DNA from 3 places in the Reinekea sp. genome. Region 2 is predicted to be linked to each of the others. Evidence: predicted binding sites of a transcription regulator. Region 2 holds the regulator's gene; each other region holds the start of a gene.
What was found. Region 2 encodes FNR, which switches genes on or off when oxygen is low (the NO sensors DNR and NnrR bind a similar motif). Its sites were predicted from a motif close to TTGATNTANATCAA; they were not measured.
Positions count from the first base shown of each region.

Region 1: a site for FNR is predicted at 2,875-2,888, ahead of hemN (oxygen-independent coproporphyrinogen III oxidase). Genes of this name have one in related genera too.
Region 3: a site for FNR is predicted at 4,155-4,168, ahead of adhE (bifunctional acetaldehyde-CoA/alcohol dehydrogenase). Genes of this name have one in related genera too.

Region 1 covers NZ_CEYAVF010000009.1:46,542-52,168, forward strand. Annotated here, with positions in the region: gene AC4FIC_RS05660 (CYTH domain-containing protein) at 1-1,212, opposite strand, end outside; gene AC4FIC_RS05665 (OsmC family protein) at 1,451-1,873, opposite strand; gene crp (cAMP-activated global transcriptional regulator CRP) at 2,143-2,793, shown strand; gene hemN (oxygen-independent coproporphyrinogen III oxidase) at 2,939-4,330, shown strand; gene argA (amino-acid N-acetyltransferase) at 4,521-5,627, shown strand, end outside.
Region 2 covers NZ_CEYAVF010000002.1:168,414-174,040, forward strand. Annotated here, with positions in the region: gene AC4FIC_RS01905 (gamma-glutamylcyclotransferase family protein) at 1-584, shown strand, start outside; gene ttcA (tRNA 2-thiocytidine(32) synthetase TtcA) at 751-1,653, shown strand; gene fnr (fumarate/nitrate reduction transcriptional regulator Fnr) at 1,749-2,486, shown strand; gene ccoM (cytochrome c oxidase subunit CcoM) at 2,597-2,716, shown strand; gene nudC (NAD(+) diphosphatase) at 2,713-3,522, opposite strand; gene AC4FIC_RS01930 (bifunctional acetate--CoA ligase family protein/GNAT family N-acetyltransferase) at 3,548-5,627, opposite strand, start outside.
Region 3 covers NZ_CEYAVF010000016.1:26,768-32,394, forward strand. Annotated here, with positions in the region: gene AC4FIC_RS08150 (DMT family transporter) at 1-852, shown strand, start outside; gene AC4FIC_RS08155 (DUF5062 family protein) at 865-1,116, opposite strand; gene adhE (bifunctional acetaldehyde-CoA/alcohol dehydrogenase) at 1,262-3,952, opposite strand; gene AC4FIC_RS08165 (hypothetical protein) at 4,423-5,627, shown strand, end outside.

The DNA.
Region 1 (5,627 bases), on a different contig from region 2:
CATCAGTAAGCGATGCACTGCAGGGGACTGCGACAGGGCGTTGCTGGTGCTGCCGGAAAAGCAATCGGTGCGCAATTCGTTTAATGCCTTGTCAAAACTATAGTCCAGACCATCGGTCACCGGTTGCTCACCAAAACGGACCTGTTCGGCCAGTTGACCCACACGCCACTGCTGGCCGTGCAACCAGGCGGTCAGGCACAGAATACGACTGCCCAATTCTGGATTATTCTGTAACAGCCGCAAGGCCTTTAAAGCCTTTTTAGCCTTACTTTGTTGCAAACTGATGGCCACTGACTTGGGTTCGTCCTCCGCATCTTGCGACAGCGCAAAGCAGGCCGGCCACCAAGATAGGATTGGCGTGACGGTTGCGGAGATCCACTTGAGCTGGTCGTGGGCATAGTCGATCTGCGTCTTCGGCATCATGCCTTGGAACCATTCGATCTCGGTATGCATATTGCCCAGCGTGACAACAAACTCCTGCAGATGGCGCCATTGCTGCGAGGACCAAAACACTTGCCAACTGCGTTGCAGCCGCTCCATTTCATAGCCAAACAGGGCACAAAAGGCACTTTCCATGCTTTGTTGGGGAACTATATCGGGTAATTCAACATGGTTGTCGGTAAAGCCATTACAGATGCGATGACCGCGTTCGGCTTTCGATATATCCGACGGCATCACCGCCACTCGCGCACTTATTTCCAGCGCCAGAGCGAACAGATCCGAGAGCTGGCCGTCTTTTAACTCCAGTTCGAGCTCAGAGATGGCGTCGCTACCGGCCTGACACGCTACCTGACCGAGGTCGAGTACCAGCTCGATTTTGGATAGATTATAGGTAATTTGCCAGCTGGTGCGGGTGAAATTGGTACTGAACAGGGGTTCCAGCTGCTCGGCCTGAAGGCCCACTGGCAGGCCCTGTTCGGGAAATAGGGCCATCTCTAGGGTATTGCTGGTTATGCCATACTCCCACTCATCGCGCTGGTGCAGACCGCCACTGTTCAGGCCGCGCGTTTTCAGCGTCTGGAGATAACCCTGCGGCGTCTTACGTATCCGCAGTGCAGAACCAACCTGGGTCAATTGACGCGCTGGGGTATCAAAGTAGGTGTTTTCCAAAAAAGCTGTTTCGGCCGAATAGGCCGACAACAACTCTAGGGCCAGAAAGTCGTCGATCGACTGTTCACTGATGGTCAGTTTTAGTTCTATTTCCTGCGCCATATTGCCCTGTCCTTTAAGCCAGCCTGCTTTGGGTTGATGATTCCTATTGTTATCAGCTGAGGGATTAGACACCCAGCTGTATTGGGTCACATGCCGATTATTGTTATCCATAGAGTGTAGGTGCTAAATGGACTGTAACCCAGTTTGGCCGGCAGAAAAACTAAAAATGAGTCAACACGCAAACCGACAGGCTTAAAGAACCTAGGGGTGGAGCGGCATTGATCTCCAGACTGGAACCTTAACTGACCTCGATCAGCTCATGACTGTGGCTTATTTCGACGCCACCTTGCTCCAGCATCAGGGATGCACTGCAGTATTTTTTGGCAGACAATTCGATCGCTCGGTGCACTTGGGACTCTTTTAGAGCTCGACCGGATACTAAAAAATGAATATGTATTTTGGTGAATACCGCCGGTACCGTCGTTGCCCGCTCTGCTTGCAACTGAATTTGACAATCCACTACGTCTTGACGGGCTTTTTGCAAAATACCGACCACGTCATAGGCGGTACAACCGCCGAGCCCGACCAGGAGCAATTCCATCGGTGTTGGCCCCTTGGCAGCGTCGGAATCCCGCGCCGCACCGTCGACAAAGCCGGTGAAGCCGCTATTTGACTCGTATGAAAATGCTTTCTCGCCAACCCACTGCAATGATGTTTTCACTTTTAATCGATCTCCTAAAAAATTGAGCGCCATAACGCAGACCCATATTATTGAGCATTGGTACGCAATTGACAGCGCTAATTTTGAAATTTCGGCTAAAGTTGAGTGAGGTAGGTAAAAAGAACATGACTTTTTAAAAGGGGAACTGCGTCAAACAACTGATGTTTGGCCATGGCCAGCTTGCTGTAGCTACCCCATAATAATTGGACAGCTGAGTCATCGCCCGTCGGTGCTGTTCAGCCTTTCAGTAACATTGGAATCCACTTTCTATGCTACATAATACCCTAGAACATAAGCACCTAGATTACTTCCTATCCCAATGTCATCGGCGGCGCTATCCGGCCAAAACTACGCTGATCTATGCCGGGGACAAGAGTGACTCCCTCTATTACATCATCAAAGGCTCCGTTTCGGTCATTATCGAGGAAGATGATGGTCGCGAAATGATTATGGCTTACCTGAATGCCGGCGATTTTTTCGGCGAAATGGGCCTATTCGATTCATTAAATTCCCGATCTGCTTGGATCAAAACCAAAAGCGAATGTGAAGTAGCCGAAATATCCTACTCCAAGTTTCGAGAAATCACCCACAACGACGCCCGCATTCTGTACTTTATTGGTGAGCAGATGGCTACTCGGTTGCGCAACACCACCCGCAAAGTAGGCGATTTGGCCTTCCTCGATGTCACCGGCCGGGTTGCTCGCACCCTGCTCGAGCTGTGCAAACAGCCGGATGCCATGACCCACCCTGAAGGCATGCAGATTAAGATAACCCGGCAAGAAATCGGTCGTATCGTAGGGTGCTCACGCGAGATGGTTGGCCGAGTATTGAAGGGCTTGGAAGAGCAAGGCCTGGTGTCCGTCAAGGGCAAGACCATGGTTGTGTTCGGTTCGCGCGAATTCTTTCAACAGGGCACCTAGGGACTTAAGCTATTAAACGTTATGCAAACATCCCTCAGGGGTGCGTTGGAACGGGGTAACCCACCTTACGCAGCCTAATGCTTGATTCAGGTCAGTGCCTAATGCCTTGTCTGTCGCTAAGGTAGTCAAAACACTGGAGAATCAGATGACACCGGCCAATAAGTGGTATGTGCCTTGGGATGATGCCCTCATCCGCCAATACGATGTCACTGCACCACGCTACACCTCCTACCCGACCGCCGCGCAATTCCAATTATTGGCGCCAAAAAAGGTACAGGAGCATCTTGACCGGCAACGCCCGGTCACTGATCCCCTCTCGCTGTACCTCCATATCCCCTTTTGCCAACATATCTGCTTTTATTGTGCCTGTAATAAAATTGCGACCAAGGATCGCAGCCGGGCAGATGGTTATCTGGATATGATCGAACGGGAAATGGCCCTCCAGGCGCGCAACTTTGGCCATCGACCCATCAGCCAACTGCACCTCGGCGGCGGCACGCCGACCTTTCTCAGCAACGGTCAAATGACCCGACTATTGGATCTGGTCGCGGTCTACTTTGACTGGGACCCAGTAAACCAACCCGGCGAGTTCTCCATCGAGCTGGATCCGCGTGAAACCTCCGATGAGATGCTCCAGCTTTTGCGCCGGCGAGACTTTAATCGGCTCAGCTTCGGGGTTCAAGATTTCGACCCTCGGACCCAGGTTGCGATCAATAGAGTCCAGTCCTTTGAGCTGGTCCAGCACAAGGTCGCAGCGGCCCGGGATCTAGGCTTTAATTCGATCAGCTTTGATCTAATATGCGGTTTGCCACATCAGACCAGTGCATCGTTCGCTCGCACTTGGGAACAGACCCTAAGCCTGAGCCCCGAGCGCATCAGCCTCTATAACTATGCTCATCTACCGGACCGGTTTAAACCGCAGCGGCGCATCGACCCGGCCAGCATGCCGAGCGCCGATACCAAACTGCATATCCTGCGTGACAGCATTGAATTACTGCAACAGGCCGGCTATCTCTATGTCGGCATGGATCATTTCGCCAAACCCAGCGATGCGCTGGCGACAGCCTTGCAAGAAGGCAGCCTGCAGCGAAACTTCCAGGGCTACTCGACCAAGGCCGAAACCGACATGCTGGCCTTGGGCGTCTCGTCTATCAGTCAAATCGATGGTGTTTACCTGCAAAACCATCACGATGTCGAGACCTATGACGCCTTACTGGGTCAATCTCAGCTGGCGATCAATCGAGGAGTTTTTTTAACCGCGGACGACAAGGTGCGCCAGTGGATCATCGGCCAATTGGCCTGCCAGGGTCGACTCTCGCTGACTGAGGTATCGGCCCGTTTTGATATCGATGCGCCGACCTATTTCCGTCACGCCTGGGCCGAGTTGGGTAAGCTGGTAGAGCATGAGCTGGTGACCATCGATGTCGACCTGGTCACGATTCGCCCCCTAGGCCGCCTACTCCTGCGCCCTATTCTGGTAACCTTCGATGCCTACTTCAGGCCCGGCACAGCTGATCGATTTTCCAAAGTCCTTTAATCGTTAGGGCACAAATAACACCTTGATTGGCGCCAATTCCCGACCCCGCACGGCGTCAGCGGGTCGGCGATGAACGGTCCCAGGGCGCCGCTTCGGCATCCGCTATAAAAAACCTATCTGGCCGCTTTCGATGTTTGACGATACACTGCTTTAATGTGCCTTGAGTCCCCCTCCTTTTAAGAGATCAACTATGGATTTTGTCAGTCATTTTCGCAACAGTGCGCCCTATATTCATGCCTACCGTGGCAAAACCTCGGTTATCTGGCTACGGGATCAGGTCCTGGATAACGAACGACTGACATCTATTATCAGTGACCTCACGCTGCTCAATAGCTTGGGGCTGCGTTTGGTGGTGTTGTTTGATGCCGACTGCTTTGCGACCCGGTTAAATGATAAGGAGGCGATCGACGAAACCAGCTTGGACACCCTGGTGGCGGCCATCGGACGCCGCCGTTATGTGATCGAGGCGCTGTTCAGTCAAGGCCTGGCCAATTCGCCGATGCACGGTGCTCGCATCCGCGTGGTAGGCGGAAACTTTGTCATGGCGCGTCCGGCTGGTGTCTTTAACGGTATCGACCTAAAAGCTCAAGGCCGGGTCAGACGAATTGATCATCTGGCCATTCGCGAACACCTCGATAAACAACATCTGGTGTTGATGCCACCATTGGGGTATTCGATCACCGGCGATATCCTCTATTTGCCGCCGGAGCAGTTGCTGATTGAAATCGCCAAACAGATCGGCGCCGACAAGGTCATTATAGTGGGCGACAACCCGCTATCGCTGTCCGATAACCAAAAGGAGATGGGTGTGCCGGCATTGGAACAGATACTCAGCCAGGCGGATCCGAGCACCCCGGCCTACTTGGAACTTCAGGTTGCCGCCCTGGTCAGCCGTGCCGGCATTCCACGCTGTCATGTGATCGATGGCACCGCCGATGGCTCGCTACTGGCTGAGCTGTTTACCCGCGATGGTGTCGGGACCCTGATCGCCCTGGATCAATACGACACCTTTCGCCAGGCACGAATCGAGGATGTTCAGGGTATCCTAGCCTTACTCAGGCCGCTCGAAGAGCAGAATATCTTGGTTCGACGAGATCCGGAAAAGCTGGAAAACGAAATCAATCATTTTTATGTCAATGAACGCGATGGCATGATCATTGGCTGCGCCGCCATCTATAAATTATCCGACGATCAGGCCGAATTGGCCTGTGTCACGGTGCACAGCGATTATCAGAAGAAGGGTCGAGGCGATGCCCTATTGAGTGCCATCGAAAAGCAGGCGCGCAAAGAAAACATC
Region 2 (5,627 bases):
GCTATGGCAGCCTAATTTGCTCCGATAGTCGCAGCCGAACCGGCGTGTCGGGACCGGCTCATCCGGTCGAAGTACAGGGCATTGCGCGCAAGTGGTCGGTCCATGTGCCGGATTATGCCGCGACGGCCGTGGGCGCGCACAGTGATGCGCATGCGCACTGCAATGGCGTGTTCTTTGCCGTCGATGAGGATAACCTGAGTCGTTTTGATGTCCGAGAACAGGGTTACCGGCGGATTCAGGTGCCATGGGCCTCGGTCGAGGCCATGAGCACCTCAGCATTGCCAGTATTGGGCACCTTATGGGCTTATGTCGGCACCAGTCAGGCCGCGCCGCATGCCGAGCGACCGATCATGCAAAGTTATCTGGATGTCATCCTCAACGGCTGCCTAAACTATGGTCCCGACTTCGCCCGGAGGTTCACCGAACTGACCGGTCAATGGCAACATTTGGTCGATGATCGGACCCAGCCAACCTATCCGCGCGCGCTGAAGTCGCATGATCGCCTGCCCGAAATCGATCAGGTGATACTCGAGCATCTGCCTGATTTATGGGCACAAAAACAACAATTGGCTCAGAAACCCTAAATAAATATACCGCGGCGTCGGGTCAATCTGGCTCTAAATGAGGTCTTTTTTGGTCAATTAGCTGGAAAACAGCTGAAAAAGATCTGTTATAGGTGAAAACCATTTACTGGCCTGACCTGGCGTGTTATCAATCTCGGCAAATTATCCCCTATTAGTTGTCAATCACATGTCCCAATCTACCAAACAGATACCGCTCGGCACTGCCACAAGTGACAAGCTTGAACTCTCTAAATTGCAAAAACGCTTGCGCCGCGATACCGGCCGAGCGCTGGCCGATTTCAATATGATTGAAGCCGGCGATAAGGTCATGGTCTGCCTATCCGGTGGCAAAGACTCCTATACCATGCTCGATCTGTTGCTCAGCATGCAAAAGAGCGCACCCATCGACTTCGAACTGGTGGTGGTGAATCTGGATCAGAAGCAACCCGATTTCCCTGAAGAAATTTTACCCAACTATCTACAAGCCCTCGGCGTGCCGTATCATATTCTTGAGCGGGATACCTACTCGATTGTGATGGATACGGTCCCAGACGGGAAAACAACCTGCGGGATCTGCTCACGTTTGCGGCGCAGCACCCTCTATGCATTTGCCGATCAAATTGGCGCCAACAAGGTCGCCTTAGGTCATCATCGAGACGACATTATTGAAACGCTTTTCCTCAATATGTTTTACGGCGGCAAACTCAAGGCCATGCCCCCGAAGCTGCTCAGTGACAGCCAAACCAATGTTTTAATCCGGCCCTTGGCCTATTGTCGGGAAGCCGACATTGCCCGATTCTCAAGCCTGATGAACTATCCTATTATTCCCTGCAATCTCTGTGGCTCTCAAGATAGCCTGCAACGTCAGGCCATAAAAACCATGTGCCAAGATTGGGAAGCGCAGTTCCCCGGTCGGATCGAGAGCATTCAACGCTCGATGGCTAATGTTTCATTATCACAACTGTCGGATCGCGAGCGTTTCAACTTTACCGATCTGCGCGCCAGTGGTATCCCGCTCGTCGCCACCGATGTTGATCAACCCTATGCGCCTTTGGCCAGCACCTTGGTTAAGACGTGGAGGCCTGAATAAAACGATAATGCAATAGATCAGTGTTAGGAAACACAAGCGAAGCAAAACTGTAGTATGCTTAAATTTCATTAAGCTTTACCGCTCGGAGCCTTGTCATGGGTTTAACCACCGCCTGTAAAAACTGCAGTCTTCATCCACTCTGTTTACCGTTGGCCTTATCGGTTGACCAAATGGACTCTCTGGATGCGATCATAAAGCGAGGCCGCCCGTTGCAAAAAGGAGAGCATCTTTTTTATCAGGGCGACGAATTTAAATCTGTCTACGCCGTGCGCACCGGGACGATAAAAACCTATACTTTAACCAACGATGGTGAAGAACAAATTACCGGCTTTCATTTGGCCAGTGAGTTGGTTGGCTTAGAAAGTTACGATTCCATTAACCACCCCTCCTCGGCCAAGGCGCTGGAAACCACCAACGTTTGTGAGATTCCGGTCGATCGCCTGGATGAATTGGCGGGTAAGATGCCCGAGTTAAGACGTCAACTGATGCGCCTAATGAGTAAAGAACTGCGGGGCGAACAACAGATGATGTTGCTGCTCAGCAAAAAAAGTGCAGAAGAGCGTATTGCGTCTTTTTTAATTAATTTGGCCGCACGTTTTAAACGCCGAGGTTTCTCCGGCACGTCCTATCGCCTCACTATGTCGCGTGCCGACATTGCCAACTATCTCGGTTTGGCCGTGGAAACCGTAAGCCGAGTCTTTACCCGTTTTCAAAAGCAAAATTTATTAGAAGCAACGGGCAGCGCTAAAGATATAGTAATCGGAAACTTTGTCGAGCTGACCTCGATGGCCTCCTTGGCCGAGTGCGAACGGATTGAGCTCGGCCTCGACTAAGGCAAGGTTTGCATTCAAGATTCGCATTGTGACCATTAACTGATATGGGTCACCTTCTCCCCCACCGATCTAATTACACTGATCTTTCTTAATCTGTAACTGAGATCAGTATGTACCTTGACGTTGTTGTACTGGCAGGCATCGCTGTGGTGGCTTTGATGATTGCTTTCTTTGCCGGCTTTGGCTATTTCATCTACCGCGATGCGCAAAAAAAACCACCGGCCGATTAGGCCCGATAGTTATCGATATATTGTCGAATCAGCCATCCGGCGATCGAAACACTGGGCGGGTGTTTCGGCAAGTCGTGTATATTAAACCATTGGGCATCGGCAATTTCCCCGGGCGCGGGGACGATCTCGCCAGCCTCAAATTCGGCGTGAAAACCTAACATCAATTGGTTTGGAAAAGGCCAAGCCTGACTGTTTAGATATTGGATATTTTTGATCGTCACGCCGACCTCTTCCTTAACCTCGCGCATAACAGCCTGCTCAGCCGATTCGCCCGACTCGATAAACCCGGCCAATGTACTGTACCAACCCCGCTCCTTGTGATTTTCGCCTTGGGCCAACAACACCTGGTCACCCCGCGTGATCAAGACGATAATGCAGGGCGATATGCGCGGGTAGAACCTGAGGCGACAGGGGCTGCAGCTGAGGGCATTCTCCCCGGCTATCTGGTGTGTCACCTGACCACATTGGCCACAGTATTGATGTTGTGTGCGCCACTCCAATAGGCCACGGGAGCGGGCGCAGAGCATAAAGGCCGTCTCATCGAGATAGGCGATATCGCGCAGTGACGACAGTGACTGATCGGCGGATACCTGACTGACGGATGCGGTGAAATACGCCTTACCGTCCAATAACCCGACAAATTCGCGCGCCGTATAGGGATAAGGTACATCCGCTTCGGCCCAGGCAATCTGCCGATCTTGGGTCAATATTTGCCCCTGATACCAGAGAATAATCTTGCTTTGAGCATCCGATACCGGCGCGATGCCTGGCAATTCAATTTGATGCCTACCCAATTCGTACAGCATAGTGTCTCTTCCCAGTGCAATGGTATCAGTCGAGTGACTTGGTCACTTTCATGATCTCATCTTCAGAGCCAACACTGAAGCCGAAATGTTTCGCCAGACCAAGCATGGCGCCATTTTCGGGGAGTACATCGGCGACCAGTCGACTGACTTTAAGACTCTTTCCGTAACGCACGGTCTTGTCCATCAACAGCCCTGCCAGGCCCGTTCCTTGTGCCTCAGGGGCCACCATGATGGCGAACTCCAGTTCATTATGGTTTATGTCGAGCCACAGACGCATCTCGCCCAGGATGCCCCGTTGGTCCTCTGCGACAAACACCATTTCGCGCCGATAATCGATTTGACTCATGGTCGCTAATTCCAAATGTTCAAATTTCAAGCGACTGTAAAAAAAGCGCAAACGCAAAGCCTCGGCGTCGAAACGGCCAAAGAAGGCCTTCAACTCCGGCTCATCTTCACCGCGAATCGGTCGAATGAGCATGGCTAGACCGTTCTTCAGCACGCAGTGTTCCTCCAGTTCCGCCGGATAGGGGTTCAAGGCCGGACTAACCTTATCCCCAATCGACGCGGCAACCCCCAGAACCACCGGCAGGCTGTTATTTTGCAACAGCAGATTCACTTCCACGCCCATCAGACGCGGGTTATCGATCACCATCTGCGACAAGCCGATAAGATGCTGAATCAAGCGCTCCATATCGTCGACTAGCTGCTCACTGCGCTCTAACAGCACCTGATAGCCATGGGTTTTTTGAATGAGCTGCTTCGCCAGCGCTGAGTTCAGTGGCACTAGGGCCACCTGTCGATCGACTAACATATCGGCGTGAGAGCCTCCCTCACCGATGAAGATTAATGGGCCATAAGTGGGATCTCGGGTAATACCCAGGCTGAACTGAATGGCATCAACCTTACGCCGCATCGGCTGTACCGCCCAACCGAGTATTTCGGAATCGGGCAGGCGGCGATTTTTTTCCCGCGTTAATTCCACACTGGCAGCGCGCAAGGCCGCTGCATCGGCCAATTCTATCTTGGCGCCCCGCCAACGCGCCGCAGGCACATTCTGGTAGGCAAAAGGATAGCTATAGGTCTGGTGTACCAGACGTAAGGCGGCAGGGAAAAAGCGCGGAGTCAGGCGCGTCAGCAGTCGTTCAAAATCGGTATCGAAGGTGCTACCGACCAGCTTAAAGCCGTAACCGCGTAAAAGCTGACGCGCTTCTGGCCAGGTCAGATAGGTACGCCGATCTTGACGCGCCTGAGCGATCACCCGCTCAGCCTGATCCCGGTCGGGCGCGAACTCTAAGGCATCACTGCTGGGAGTTTCGCGCAGCCGCTCCTGCGCATGCGCATGTCGGGACAATGTCAGATAAGCGTTAACGCCCTCTGTGGGCGAATCAAAATTCAGCAACCCGGCACTATCGAAGGCTTGACGGGCACTTTGGGTGGTCAGGCCGCCGAGAAAACAGGTTAATACCAGGCGTCGACTGCGCTTAATATACTTTAGTAAGGCCGGCGCTAAATCGGCGCTTACCGAGCGGCGATTCGGGCTGTGAATCACCAGAATGGCGCCCAGGCCCGGTTCGGTTTCCAGTGCTTTTAGGCACGCGACATAATCTTCACCGCTGGACTGGGGCGGCAGCACCGCAGGGTTGCCACCCGTTTCGCTGTGAAACCAGGTCTGGCTTTGGATCAGTTTGGCACTCGGCGGCGGAGCCAATTCACCCTGATTTTTCAATAGATACTGGCGCGCCAACATTGCCGTACCCAAGCCATTACTGACGATGGCTAAGTTCCGATGATAGAGCGGGCGCGATCGCGCCAACACCTCTAAACCCTGAAACAGCCCATCAATAGTGTCGACTTGGAGCACACCGGCACGGGAAAAGAATTCGGCATCAACCTTATAGACGTCCGAAATGCCATTGGCCACCGCGCCCCGATTATGGGTTCGAATGGCCAGTACTTTCTTTGACCGCGATGCCGCACGCAGTGCTGTTAACAGGCGATTCGCATCGCGGATCTGTTCCAAATGAATCAGGATGGCCTTAACCCGCCGGTCAGTGGCTAAATGATCCACGACATCGGAAATACGAATATCGGCGCTGGCGCCGAGG
Region 3 (5,627 bases), on a different contig from region 2:
GCCATTGTCGCCGCCGTTGGTATGGGCACTATCGGTGTTTTTTCCCGCATGGCCGAGCTCAGCCCAGAGATCGTGACCTTTTACCGATTATTTCTAGGTGCCCTCTTTATGGGCGCTTGGTTAGTGGTGAGCCGACAGTCGATCCGCATTGGTGACGGCGATGGAAGGCGCTTGCTGTTAAGCGGTGCCTTTCTGGCCGGTTTTATTCTCTGTTATATCCAGGCAATGAATCTCACGGCCATGGCCAACGCCATCTTGGTAATTTATTTAGCGCCCATTGCGGCGACCCTGTTCAGTCGTTTGTTTTTCCACGAGATGCTCAAACCTCAACAATGGTTAGCGATGGCGCTGGCGCTGCTCGGTTTTATACTGATGCAAGACGCCCCAGACGGCAACTCAGCCTCGACGCTTGGGCTGGCCTATGCCGGATTGGCGATGCTGTTCTATGCCGGTTTTATTATCGTGAATCGTCGCTGCAGCGAGCACACCCCGGCGGCCAGCCGAGCCTTTTGGCAACTCGCCACCGGCGCACTGCTAACCCTGCTGGTCAGCCTCGCCAGCCAGCAGAGCTTGGTGGTCGAGGCCGGCAAGATCCCCTGGCTCCTGGCGATCGGCTTTATTCCCGGCTTCGTCGCACTCTATTGTGCCGTGTTGGCACTACAACGGCTGCCGACGGCAGTCTATGGCACCCTAAGTTATTTCGAACCGGTCGCGGTGATCGTTTTTGGTTGGTTATTTTTTGCCGAAACTCTGTCGGCTGGTCAGTTCTTGGGCTGTGTGCTTATCCTCGGCAGCGGCATCGGTCCGGCGCTCATGGCTGCCGTCACTGCACGCCCGATCGCCGTCAAATAGGCCAATCACCTGCTAAGAATGGCTTCCCGGTTGGAGTTTGGACGCCCAGATGGCTAACTTATGGCGCATGGTTTGTTGCGATACCTGTTCTTCGGGAATCGGTTGCATCAGCTTGTCGTGCACTAAGAGCCGATACAGATAGAGAATCTTATCGGCCTGCGAATCGGTTGCCTCGAATTCCACGACACCGCGCTCCACGCCGTATTTCATGCCCTCTTCGAGCGCTTTTTTGACCAGTTCCTTTTCGTCTTTAAGTTTTTTCATTACCACCTCCGGCCATGCTTTTGTTGTTATCGTGCTCTGCCTGCTAGCATAGACCAATTTAGTGAGTCGAAGCCACAACGCTCGGTAAAGCAGCGGCCATTAAAAAGCCCGCCGAGGCGGGCTGAGTGGTTCGGCCTGAACTCAATCAGACTTTGCTTTTACCCTTCTTAGCCACTGGCACTGCAGGGGTTTCGGTAAAGGCGTCGGCGATCTGTACACGCTCATAGCTCTCAACATAGTTACGCCCGTAGTAGGAGTCGATCAAGATCTGCCTCAGCTCGCTGATCAATGGGTAACGCGGATTGGCGCCGGTACACTGATCATCAAAGGCCTCCTCGGCCAATTGATCGACCTTGGCCATAAAGTCGGTCTCGTTGACCCCGGCCTCGCGAATGGACAGCGGAATATTAAGCTGTTGCTTCAATTCGTCCAACCAGACCAACATCGCTTCGACCCGATCAACCGTATGCTCTTGCGTAAAGCCGAGGTGAGCGGCCACTTCGCCATAACGGCGCAGGGCGTTGGGACGGTCATATTGCGAAAAGGCCGCCTGCTTAGTGGGCAAGTTTGTCGCATTGAAACGAATGGTATTGGTCAGCAACAGCGCATTGGCTAGGCCGTGTGGAATATGAAATTCGGCGCCGAGCTTGTGCGCCATGGAGTGGCAGATGCCCAAGAAGGCGTTGGCAAAGGCGATGCCGGCAATGGTGGCGGCATTGTGAACCTTCTCCCGGGCCACCGGATCGTGTGCGCCATTTTTATAGGAACTTGGCAGGTATTCCTTCAATATTTTTAACGCTTGCAGCGCCTGACCGTCGGAGTATTCATTGGCCAAGACCGACACGTAGGCTTCCATGGCGTGCGTCACGGCATCATAGCCGCCAAAGGCGGTCAGGCTCTTCGGCATATTCATCACTAGGTTGGCGTCCACCACGGCCATATTGGGCGTCAGCTCATAGTCGGCCAAAGGATATTTTTTACCCGTTGCATCATCGGTGACCACGGCAAAGGGGGTGACCTCCGAGCCGGTGCCAGACGTAGTGGTGATGGCAACCAGTTCGGCCTTAATGCCCATTTTCGGAAACTTGTAGATGCGCTTGCGAATATCCATAAAGCGCAACGCCAGGTCTTCGAAGGCGACATCGGGATGCTCATACATCACCCACATGACTTTGGCGGCATCCATTGGCGACCCGCCCCCTAAAGCAATAATGACATCGGGTTGGAACGAATTCAGAACCGCCGCACCCTTGCGCACCAGGCTCAGAGTCGGGTCGGCTTCAACCTCATAAAAGACCTCGACTTCCATGCCCTTATTGCGCAACAAAGAGCGTAGCTCTTCGACATGAGGCGTGTTATTAAACAAGAATTTGTCGGTTACAATACAAGCGCGTTTCTTGCCGACCAGATCGTCCATGGCAATCGCCATCGCGCCGCGACGGAAGTAAATCGATTTGGGTAATTTGTGCCACAACATATTTTCCGCCCTCTTTGCCACGGTTTTTTTGTTGATCAAATGCTTGGGGCCAACGTTTTCGGAAATTGAATTACCACCCCAAGAACCGCAACCCAGGGTCAACGACGGTGCTAGGGCAAAGTTGTATAGATCGCCGATGCCGCCGTGCGAGGTCGGCATATTCAATAGGATGCGCGCGGTCTTCATCTTGTCGCCAAAATAGCGAATGCGATCGGTGTTTTCATCCTGATCGGTATAGAGACAAGAGGTATGTCCGATGCCGCCCATCTCCACCATAATAACGGCCTTAGCCACTGCATCTTCGAAGGTGGACGCGCGGAACATGCCCAGCGTCGGCGACAGTTTTTCGTGCGCAAATTCTTCATCGGCGGTCAATTCGGCACCTTCACCGATCAGCACTTTAGTAGAAGGTGGCACGGTGACACCGGACATCTCGGCAATTTTAAGCGCCGACTGGCCGACTATATTGGCGTTCAAGGCCCCATCGATCAACAGCACCTTACGTACCTTATCGGCTTCGCTGGCGCTGAGAATATAGCCACCGTATTTGGCAAAGCGCGCCTTCACGGCATCGTAGACCGAATCCATGACAATCACGGCCTGTTCCGATGCACAGACCACACCGTTGTCGAAGGTCTTCGACATCAGAATGGAGGACACCGCCCGTTTAATATCGGCCGTCTCATCGATCACCACCGGCGTGTTCCCGGCGCCGACACCGATCGCGGGCTTGCCGGATGAGTATGCGGCCTTGACCATACCCGGGCCACCGGTCGCGAGGATAAGATTTACGTCCGGATGTTTCATTAAGGCATTGGACAGCTCTACCGAGGGCTGTTCTATGTAGCCGATAATATCGGCCGGCGCACCGGCCGCGACGGCCGCATCGAGGACCAACTTGGCCGCGTAATTGGTCGCCTTGCAGGCGCGTGGGTGGGGCGAGAAAATTATACCGTTGCGGGTCTTTATGGATATCAGTGCCTTAAAGATCGCGGTGGACGTTGGATTGGTGGTCGGCACGATTCCGCAAATAATGCCAATGGGTTCGGCGATGGTCAGGGTGCCAAACTCGACGTCTTCTTCGATAACGCCGCAGGTCTTGTCGTCTTTATACTTGTTATAAATATATTCAGAGGCGAAGTGATTTTTAATCACCTTATCTTCGATCACACCCATGCCGGATTCTTCAGCGGCCATCTTGGCCAAGGGGATGCGGGCATCGGAGGCGGCTAAGGCTGCCGCGCGGAAAATCGTGTCAACCTGTGATTGACTGAAGCCGGCATAGGCATGCTGGGCGACCTTCACTCGAGCAACTAGGGCATCGAGCTGCGCAAGGGCGGGATTTCGGTGTTGAGTCATGATTTTACCTCTAGCATATTAAGTTCGGTTATCTAACAAAGGGCTGGGCGCCGGACCTTTAATGATGCACAGGGTCGGAATGCTGAAGGTGAGCGCTGTGCTTTTAACGGTTTCTGGGCTATCTGAAACCACAGTTAAAAACGACAATTTCTTGGTCCTTTTGAGATACGAGCGAAGTGTAATAAAATTACGAAACTGGGAATTGATGTGAATCATTTTACGGTCAGTTGGAATGTTCAACATTAGGCTCAAGACCCTCTATCTGTAAGGTTAGTTGGGTTATTAGACATTTCAAGCCATGAAACTGGTGGGATAAATTTTGGTACTTTACCTACAAATCGAATTATTTGGGATCGAGGTCACCAACGAGTCAATGACCTGCGGCACTGGGCCGTCGGACCGAAAGGGTTAATAGTAGGTTCAGTTTAAATCTGTATCGTATGCTGGTTAATCCAAAAGGAAGCTCAACCATGATGTGTCGTTCGACCCCCATGCAGGCTGCTGCGTTTACCGTTCTCTTGGCTACTGGTGCTGCGCAATGGGCCAGTGCCCAGACCGAGCCCTTTAGTGTTGAGCTGCAAGTTAATGCCGAAGATCGCGATCCGGATACGGCATGCGCTATCGCCTATGACGACGCCGCGGGCCAAGCCCAAGAACGGATCGATGCGTATTACCGCGCGACCGAAGCGGATCAATCTTACCGGGCTATATTGGTCCGCCAAACTCAGACGCGCTCGCTGACGGCGCAGGGCAGCGCCCTTTGCGAAGTCGATAGTTATTGGCAGGCTTTGAACCGCGATGTAGACACGCTAAATGCCAATGAGTCCGATGCCTCGGCCAGCGCTAGTGAAGCCGACCGGACGATTGATTCAAACGGACCATTAATAGGTAGCGAGCAGTATATTGACGGGGTCTACACCAGTACCTGCGAGAACACGCGCAATGGCGATCTATGTTGGCAGCGCATTGTTAAACAGGCACAGGCCGACCTGTTTGACAGCCTTACCGGCAAGGGCATCGACCTAGCCTTGAATGCCTTACAGTATCTGGATTTTGCCGGACGCCAGCGCGATGAACAGAATCGCCGGCAGCTCGACATGACTGCCGACGGGCGCTTTTTCTTTCGCGTCGTTGATGTCGACTTGACGCCAACACCCTCGAGCGCGATCCGCATCGATCGAAAAAACAGTCCGATGGTTCCGCGCACCAGCCCGTCATCCTCAACAGCCAAAATGGCCATCGCGAAAAAAACCGGTAGCGCGTCCGATCTGACATTGAGGGTGTTTTACAGCGCCGATGGCAACGATCTGGCTCAGACCGATCACCTAGCCATCAGCGCTAACCGCTGGGGACTTGGCCTATGGAACCAGGACCAGATCGGCTTTGCGATCTTTTCCGGCTATGACCGATTGGGCCTGGGCGACAACGCGAATCGGGTCAAGACCGTTGCAGGAGGCTACGAGACCTTTGGCGTGGGCATGGGCTTTCGGCTCTGGCCCGGGCGCGCCTTAAGTGTTGAAAATATGCTCTACTATGTCGATGCCCAGCCCTATCGTGCGTTGATCGATCCGGGCTGTACCAGCTGCACGGCCCGGTTGTACCAGTCGGACGACTATGTCCAGGCAACGGTGAATATAAAGACCAACTCCGATGGCCTCAACATTGGTTGGATCTT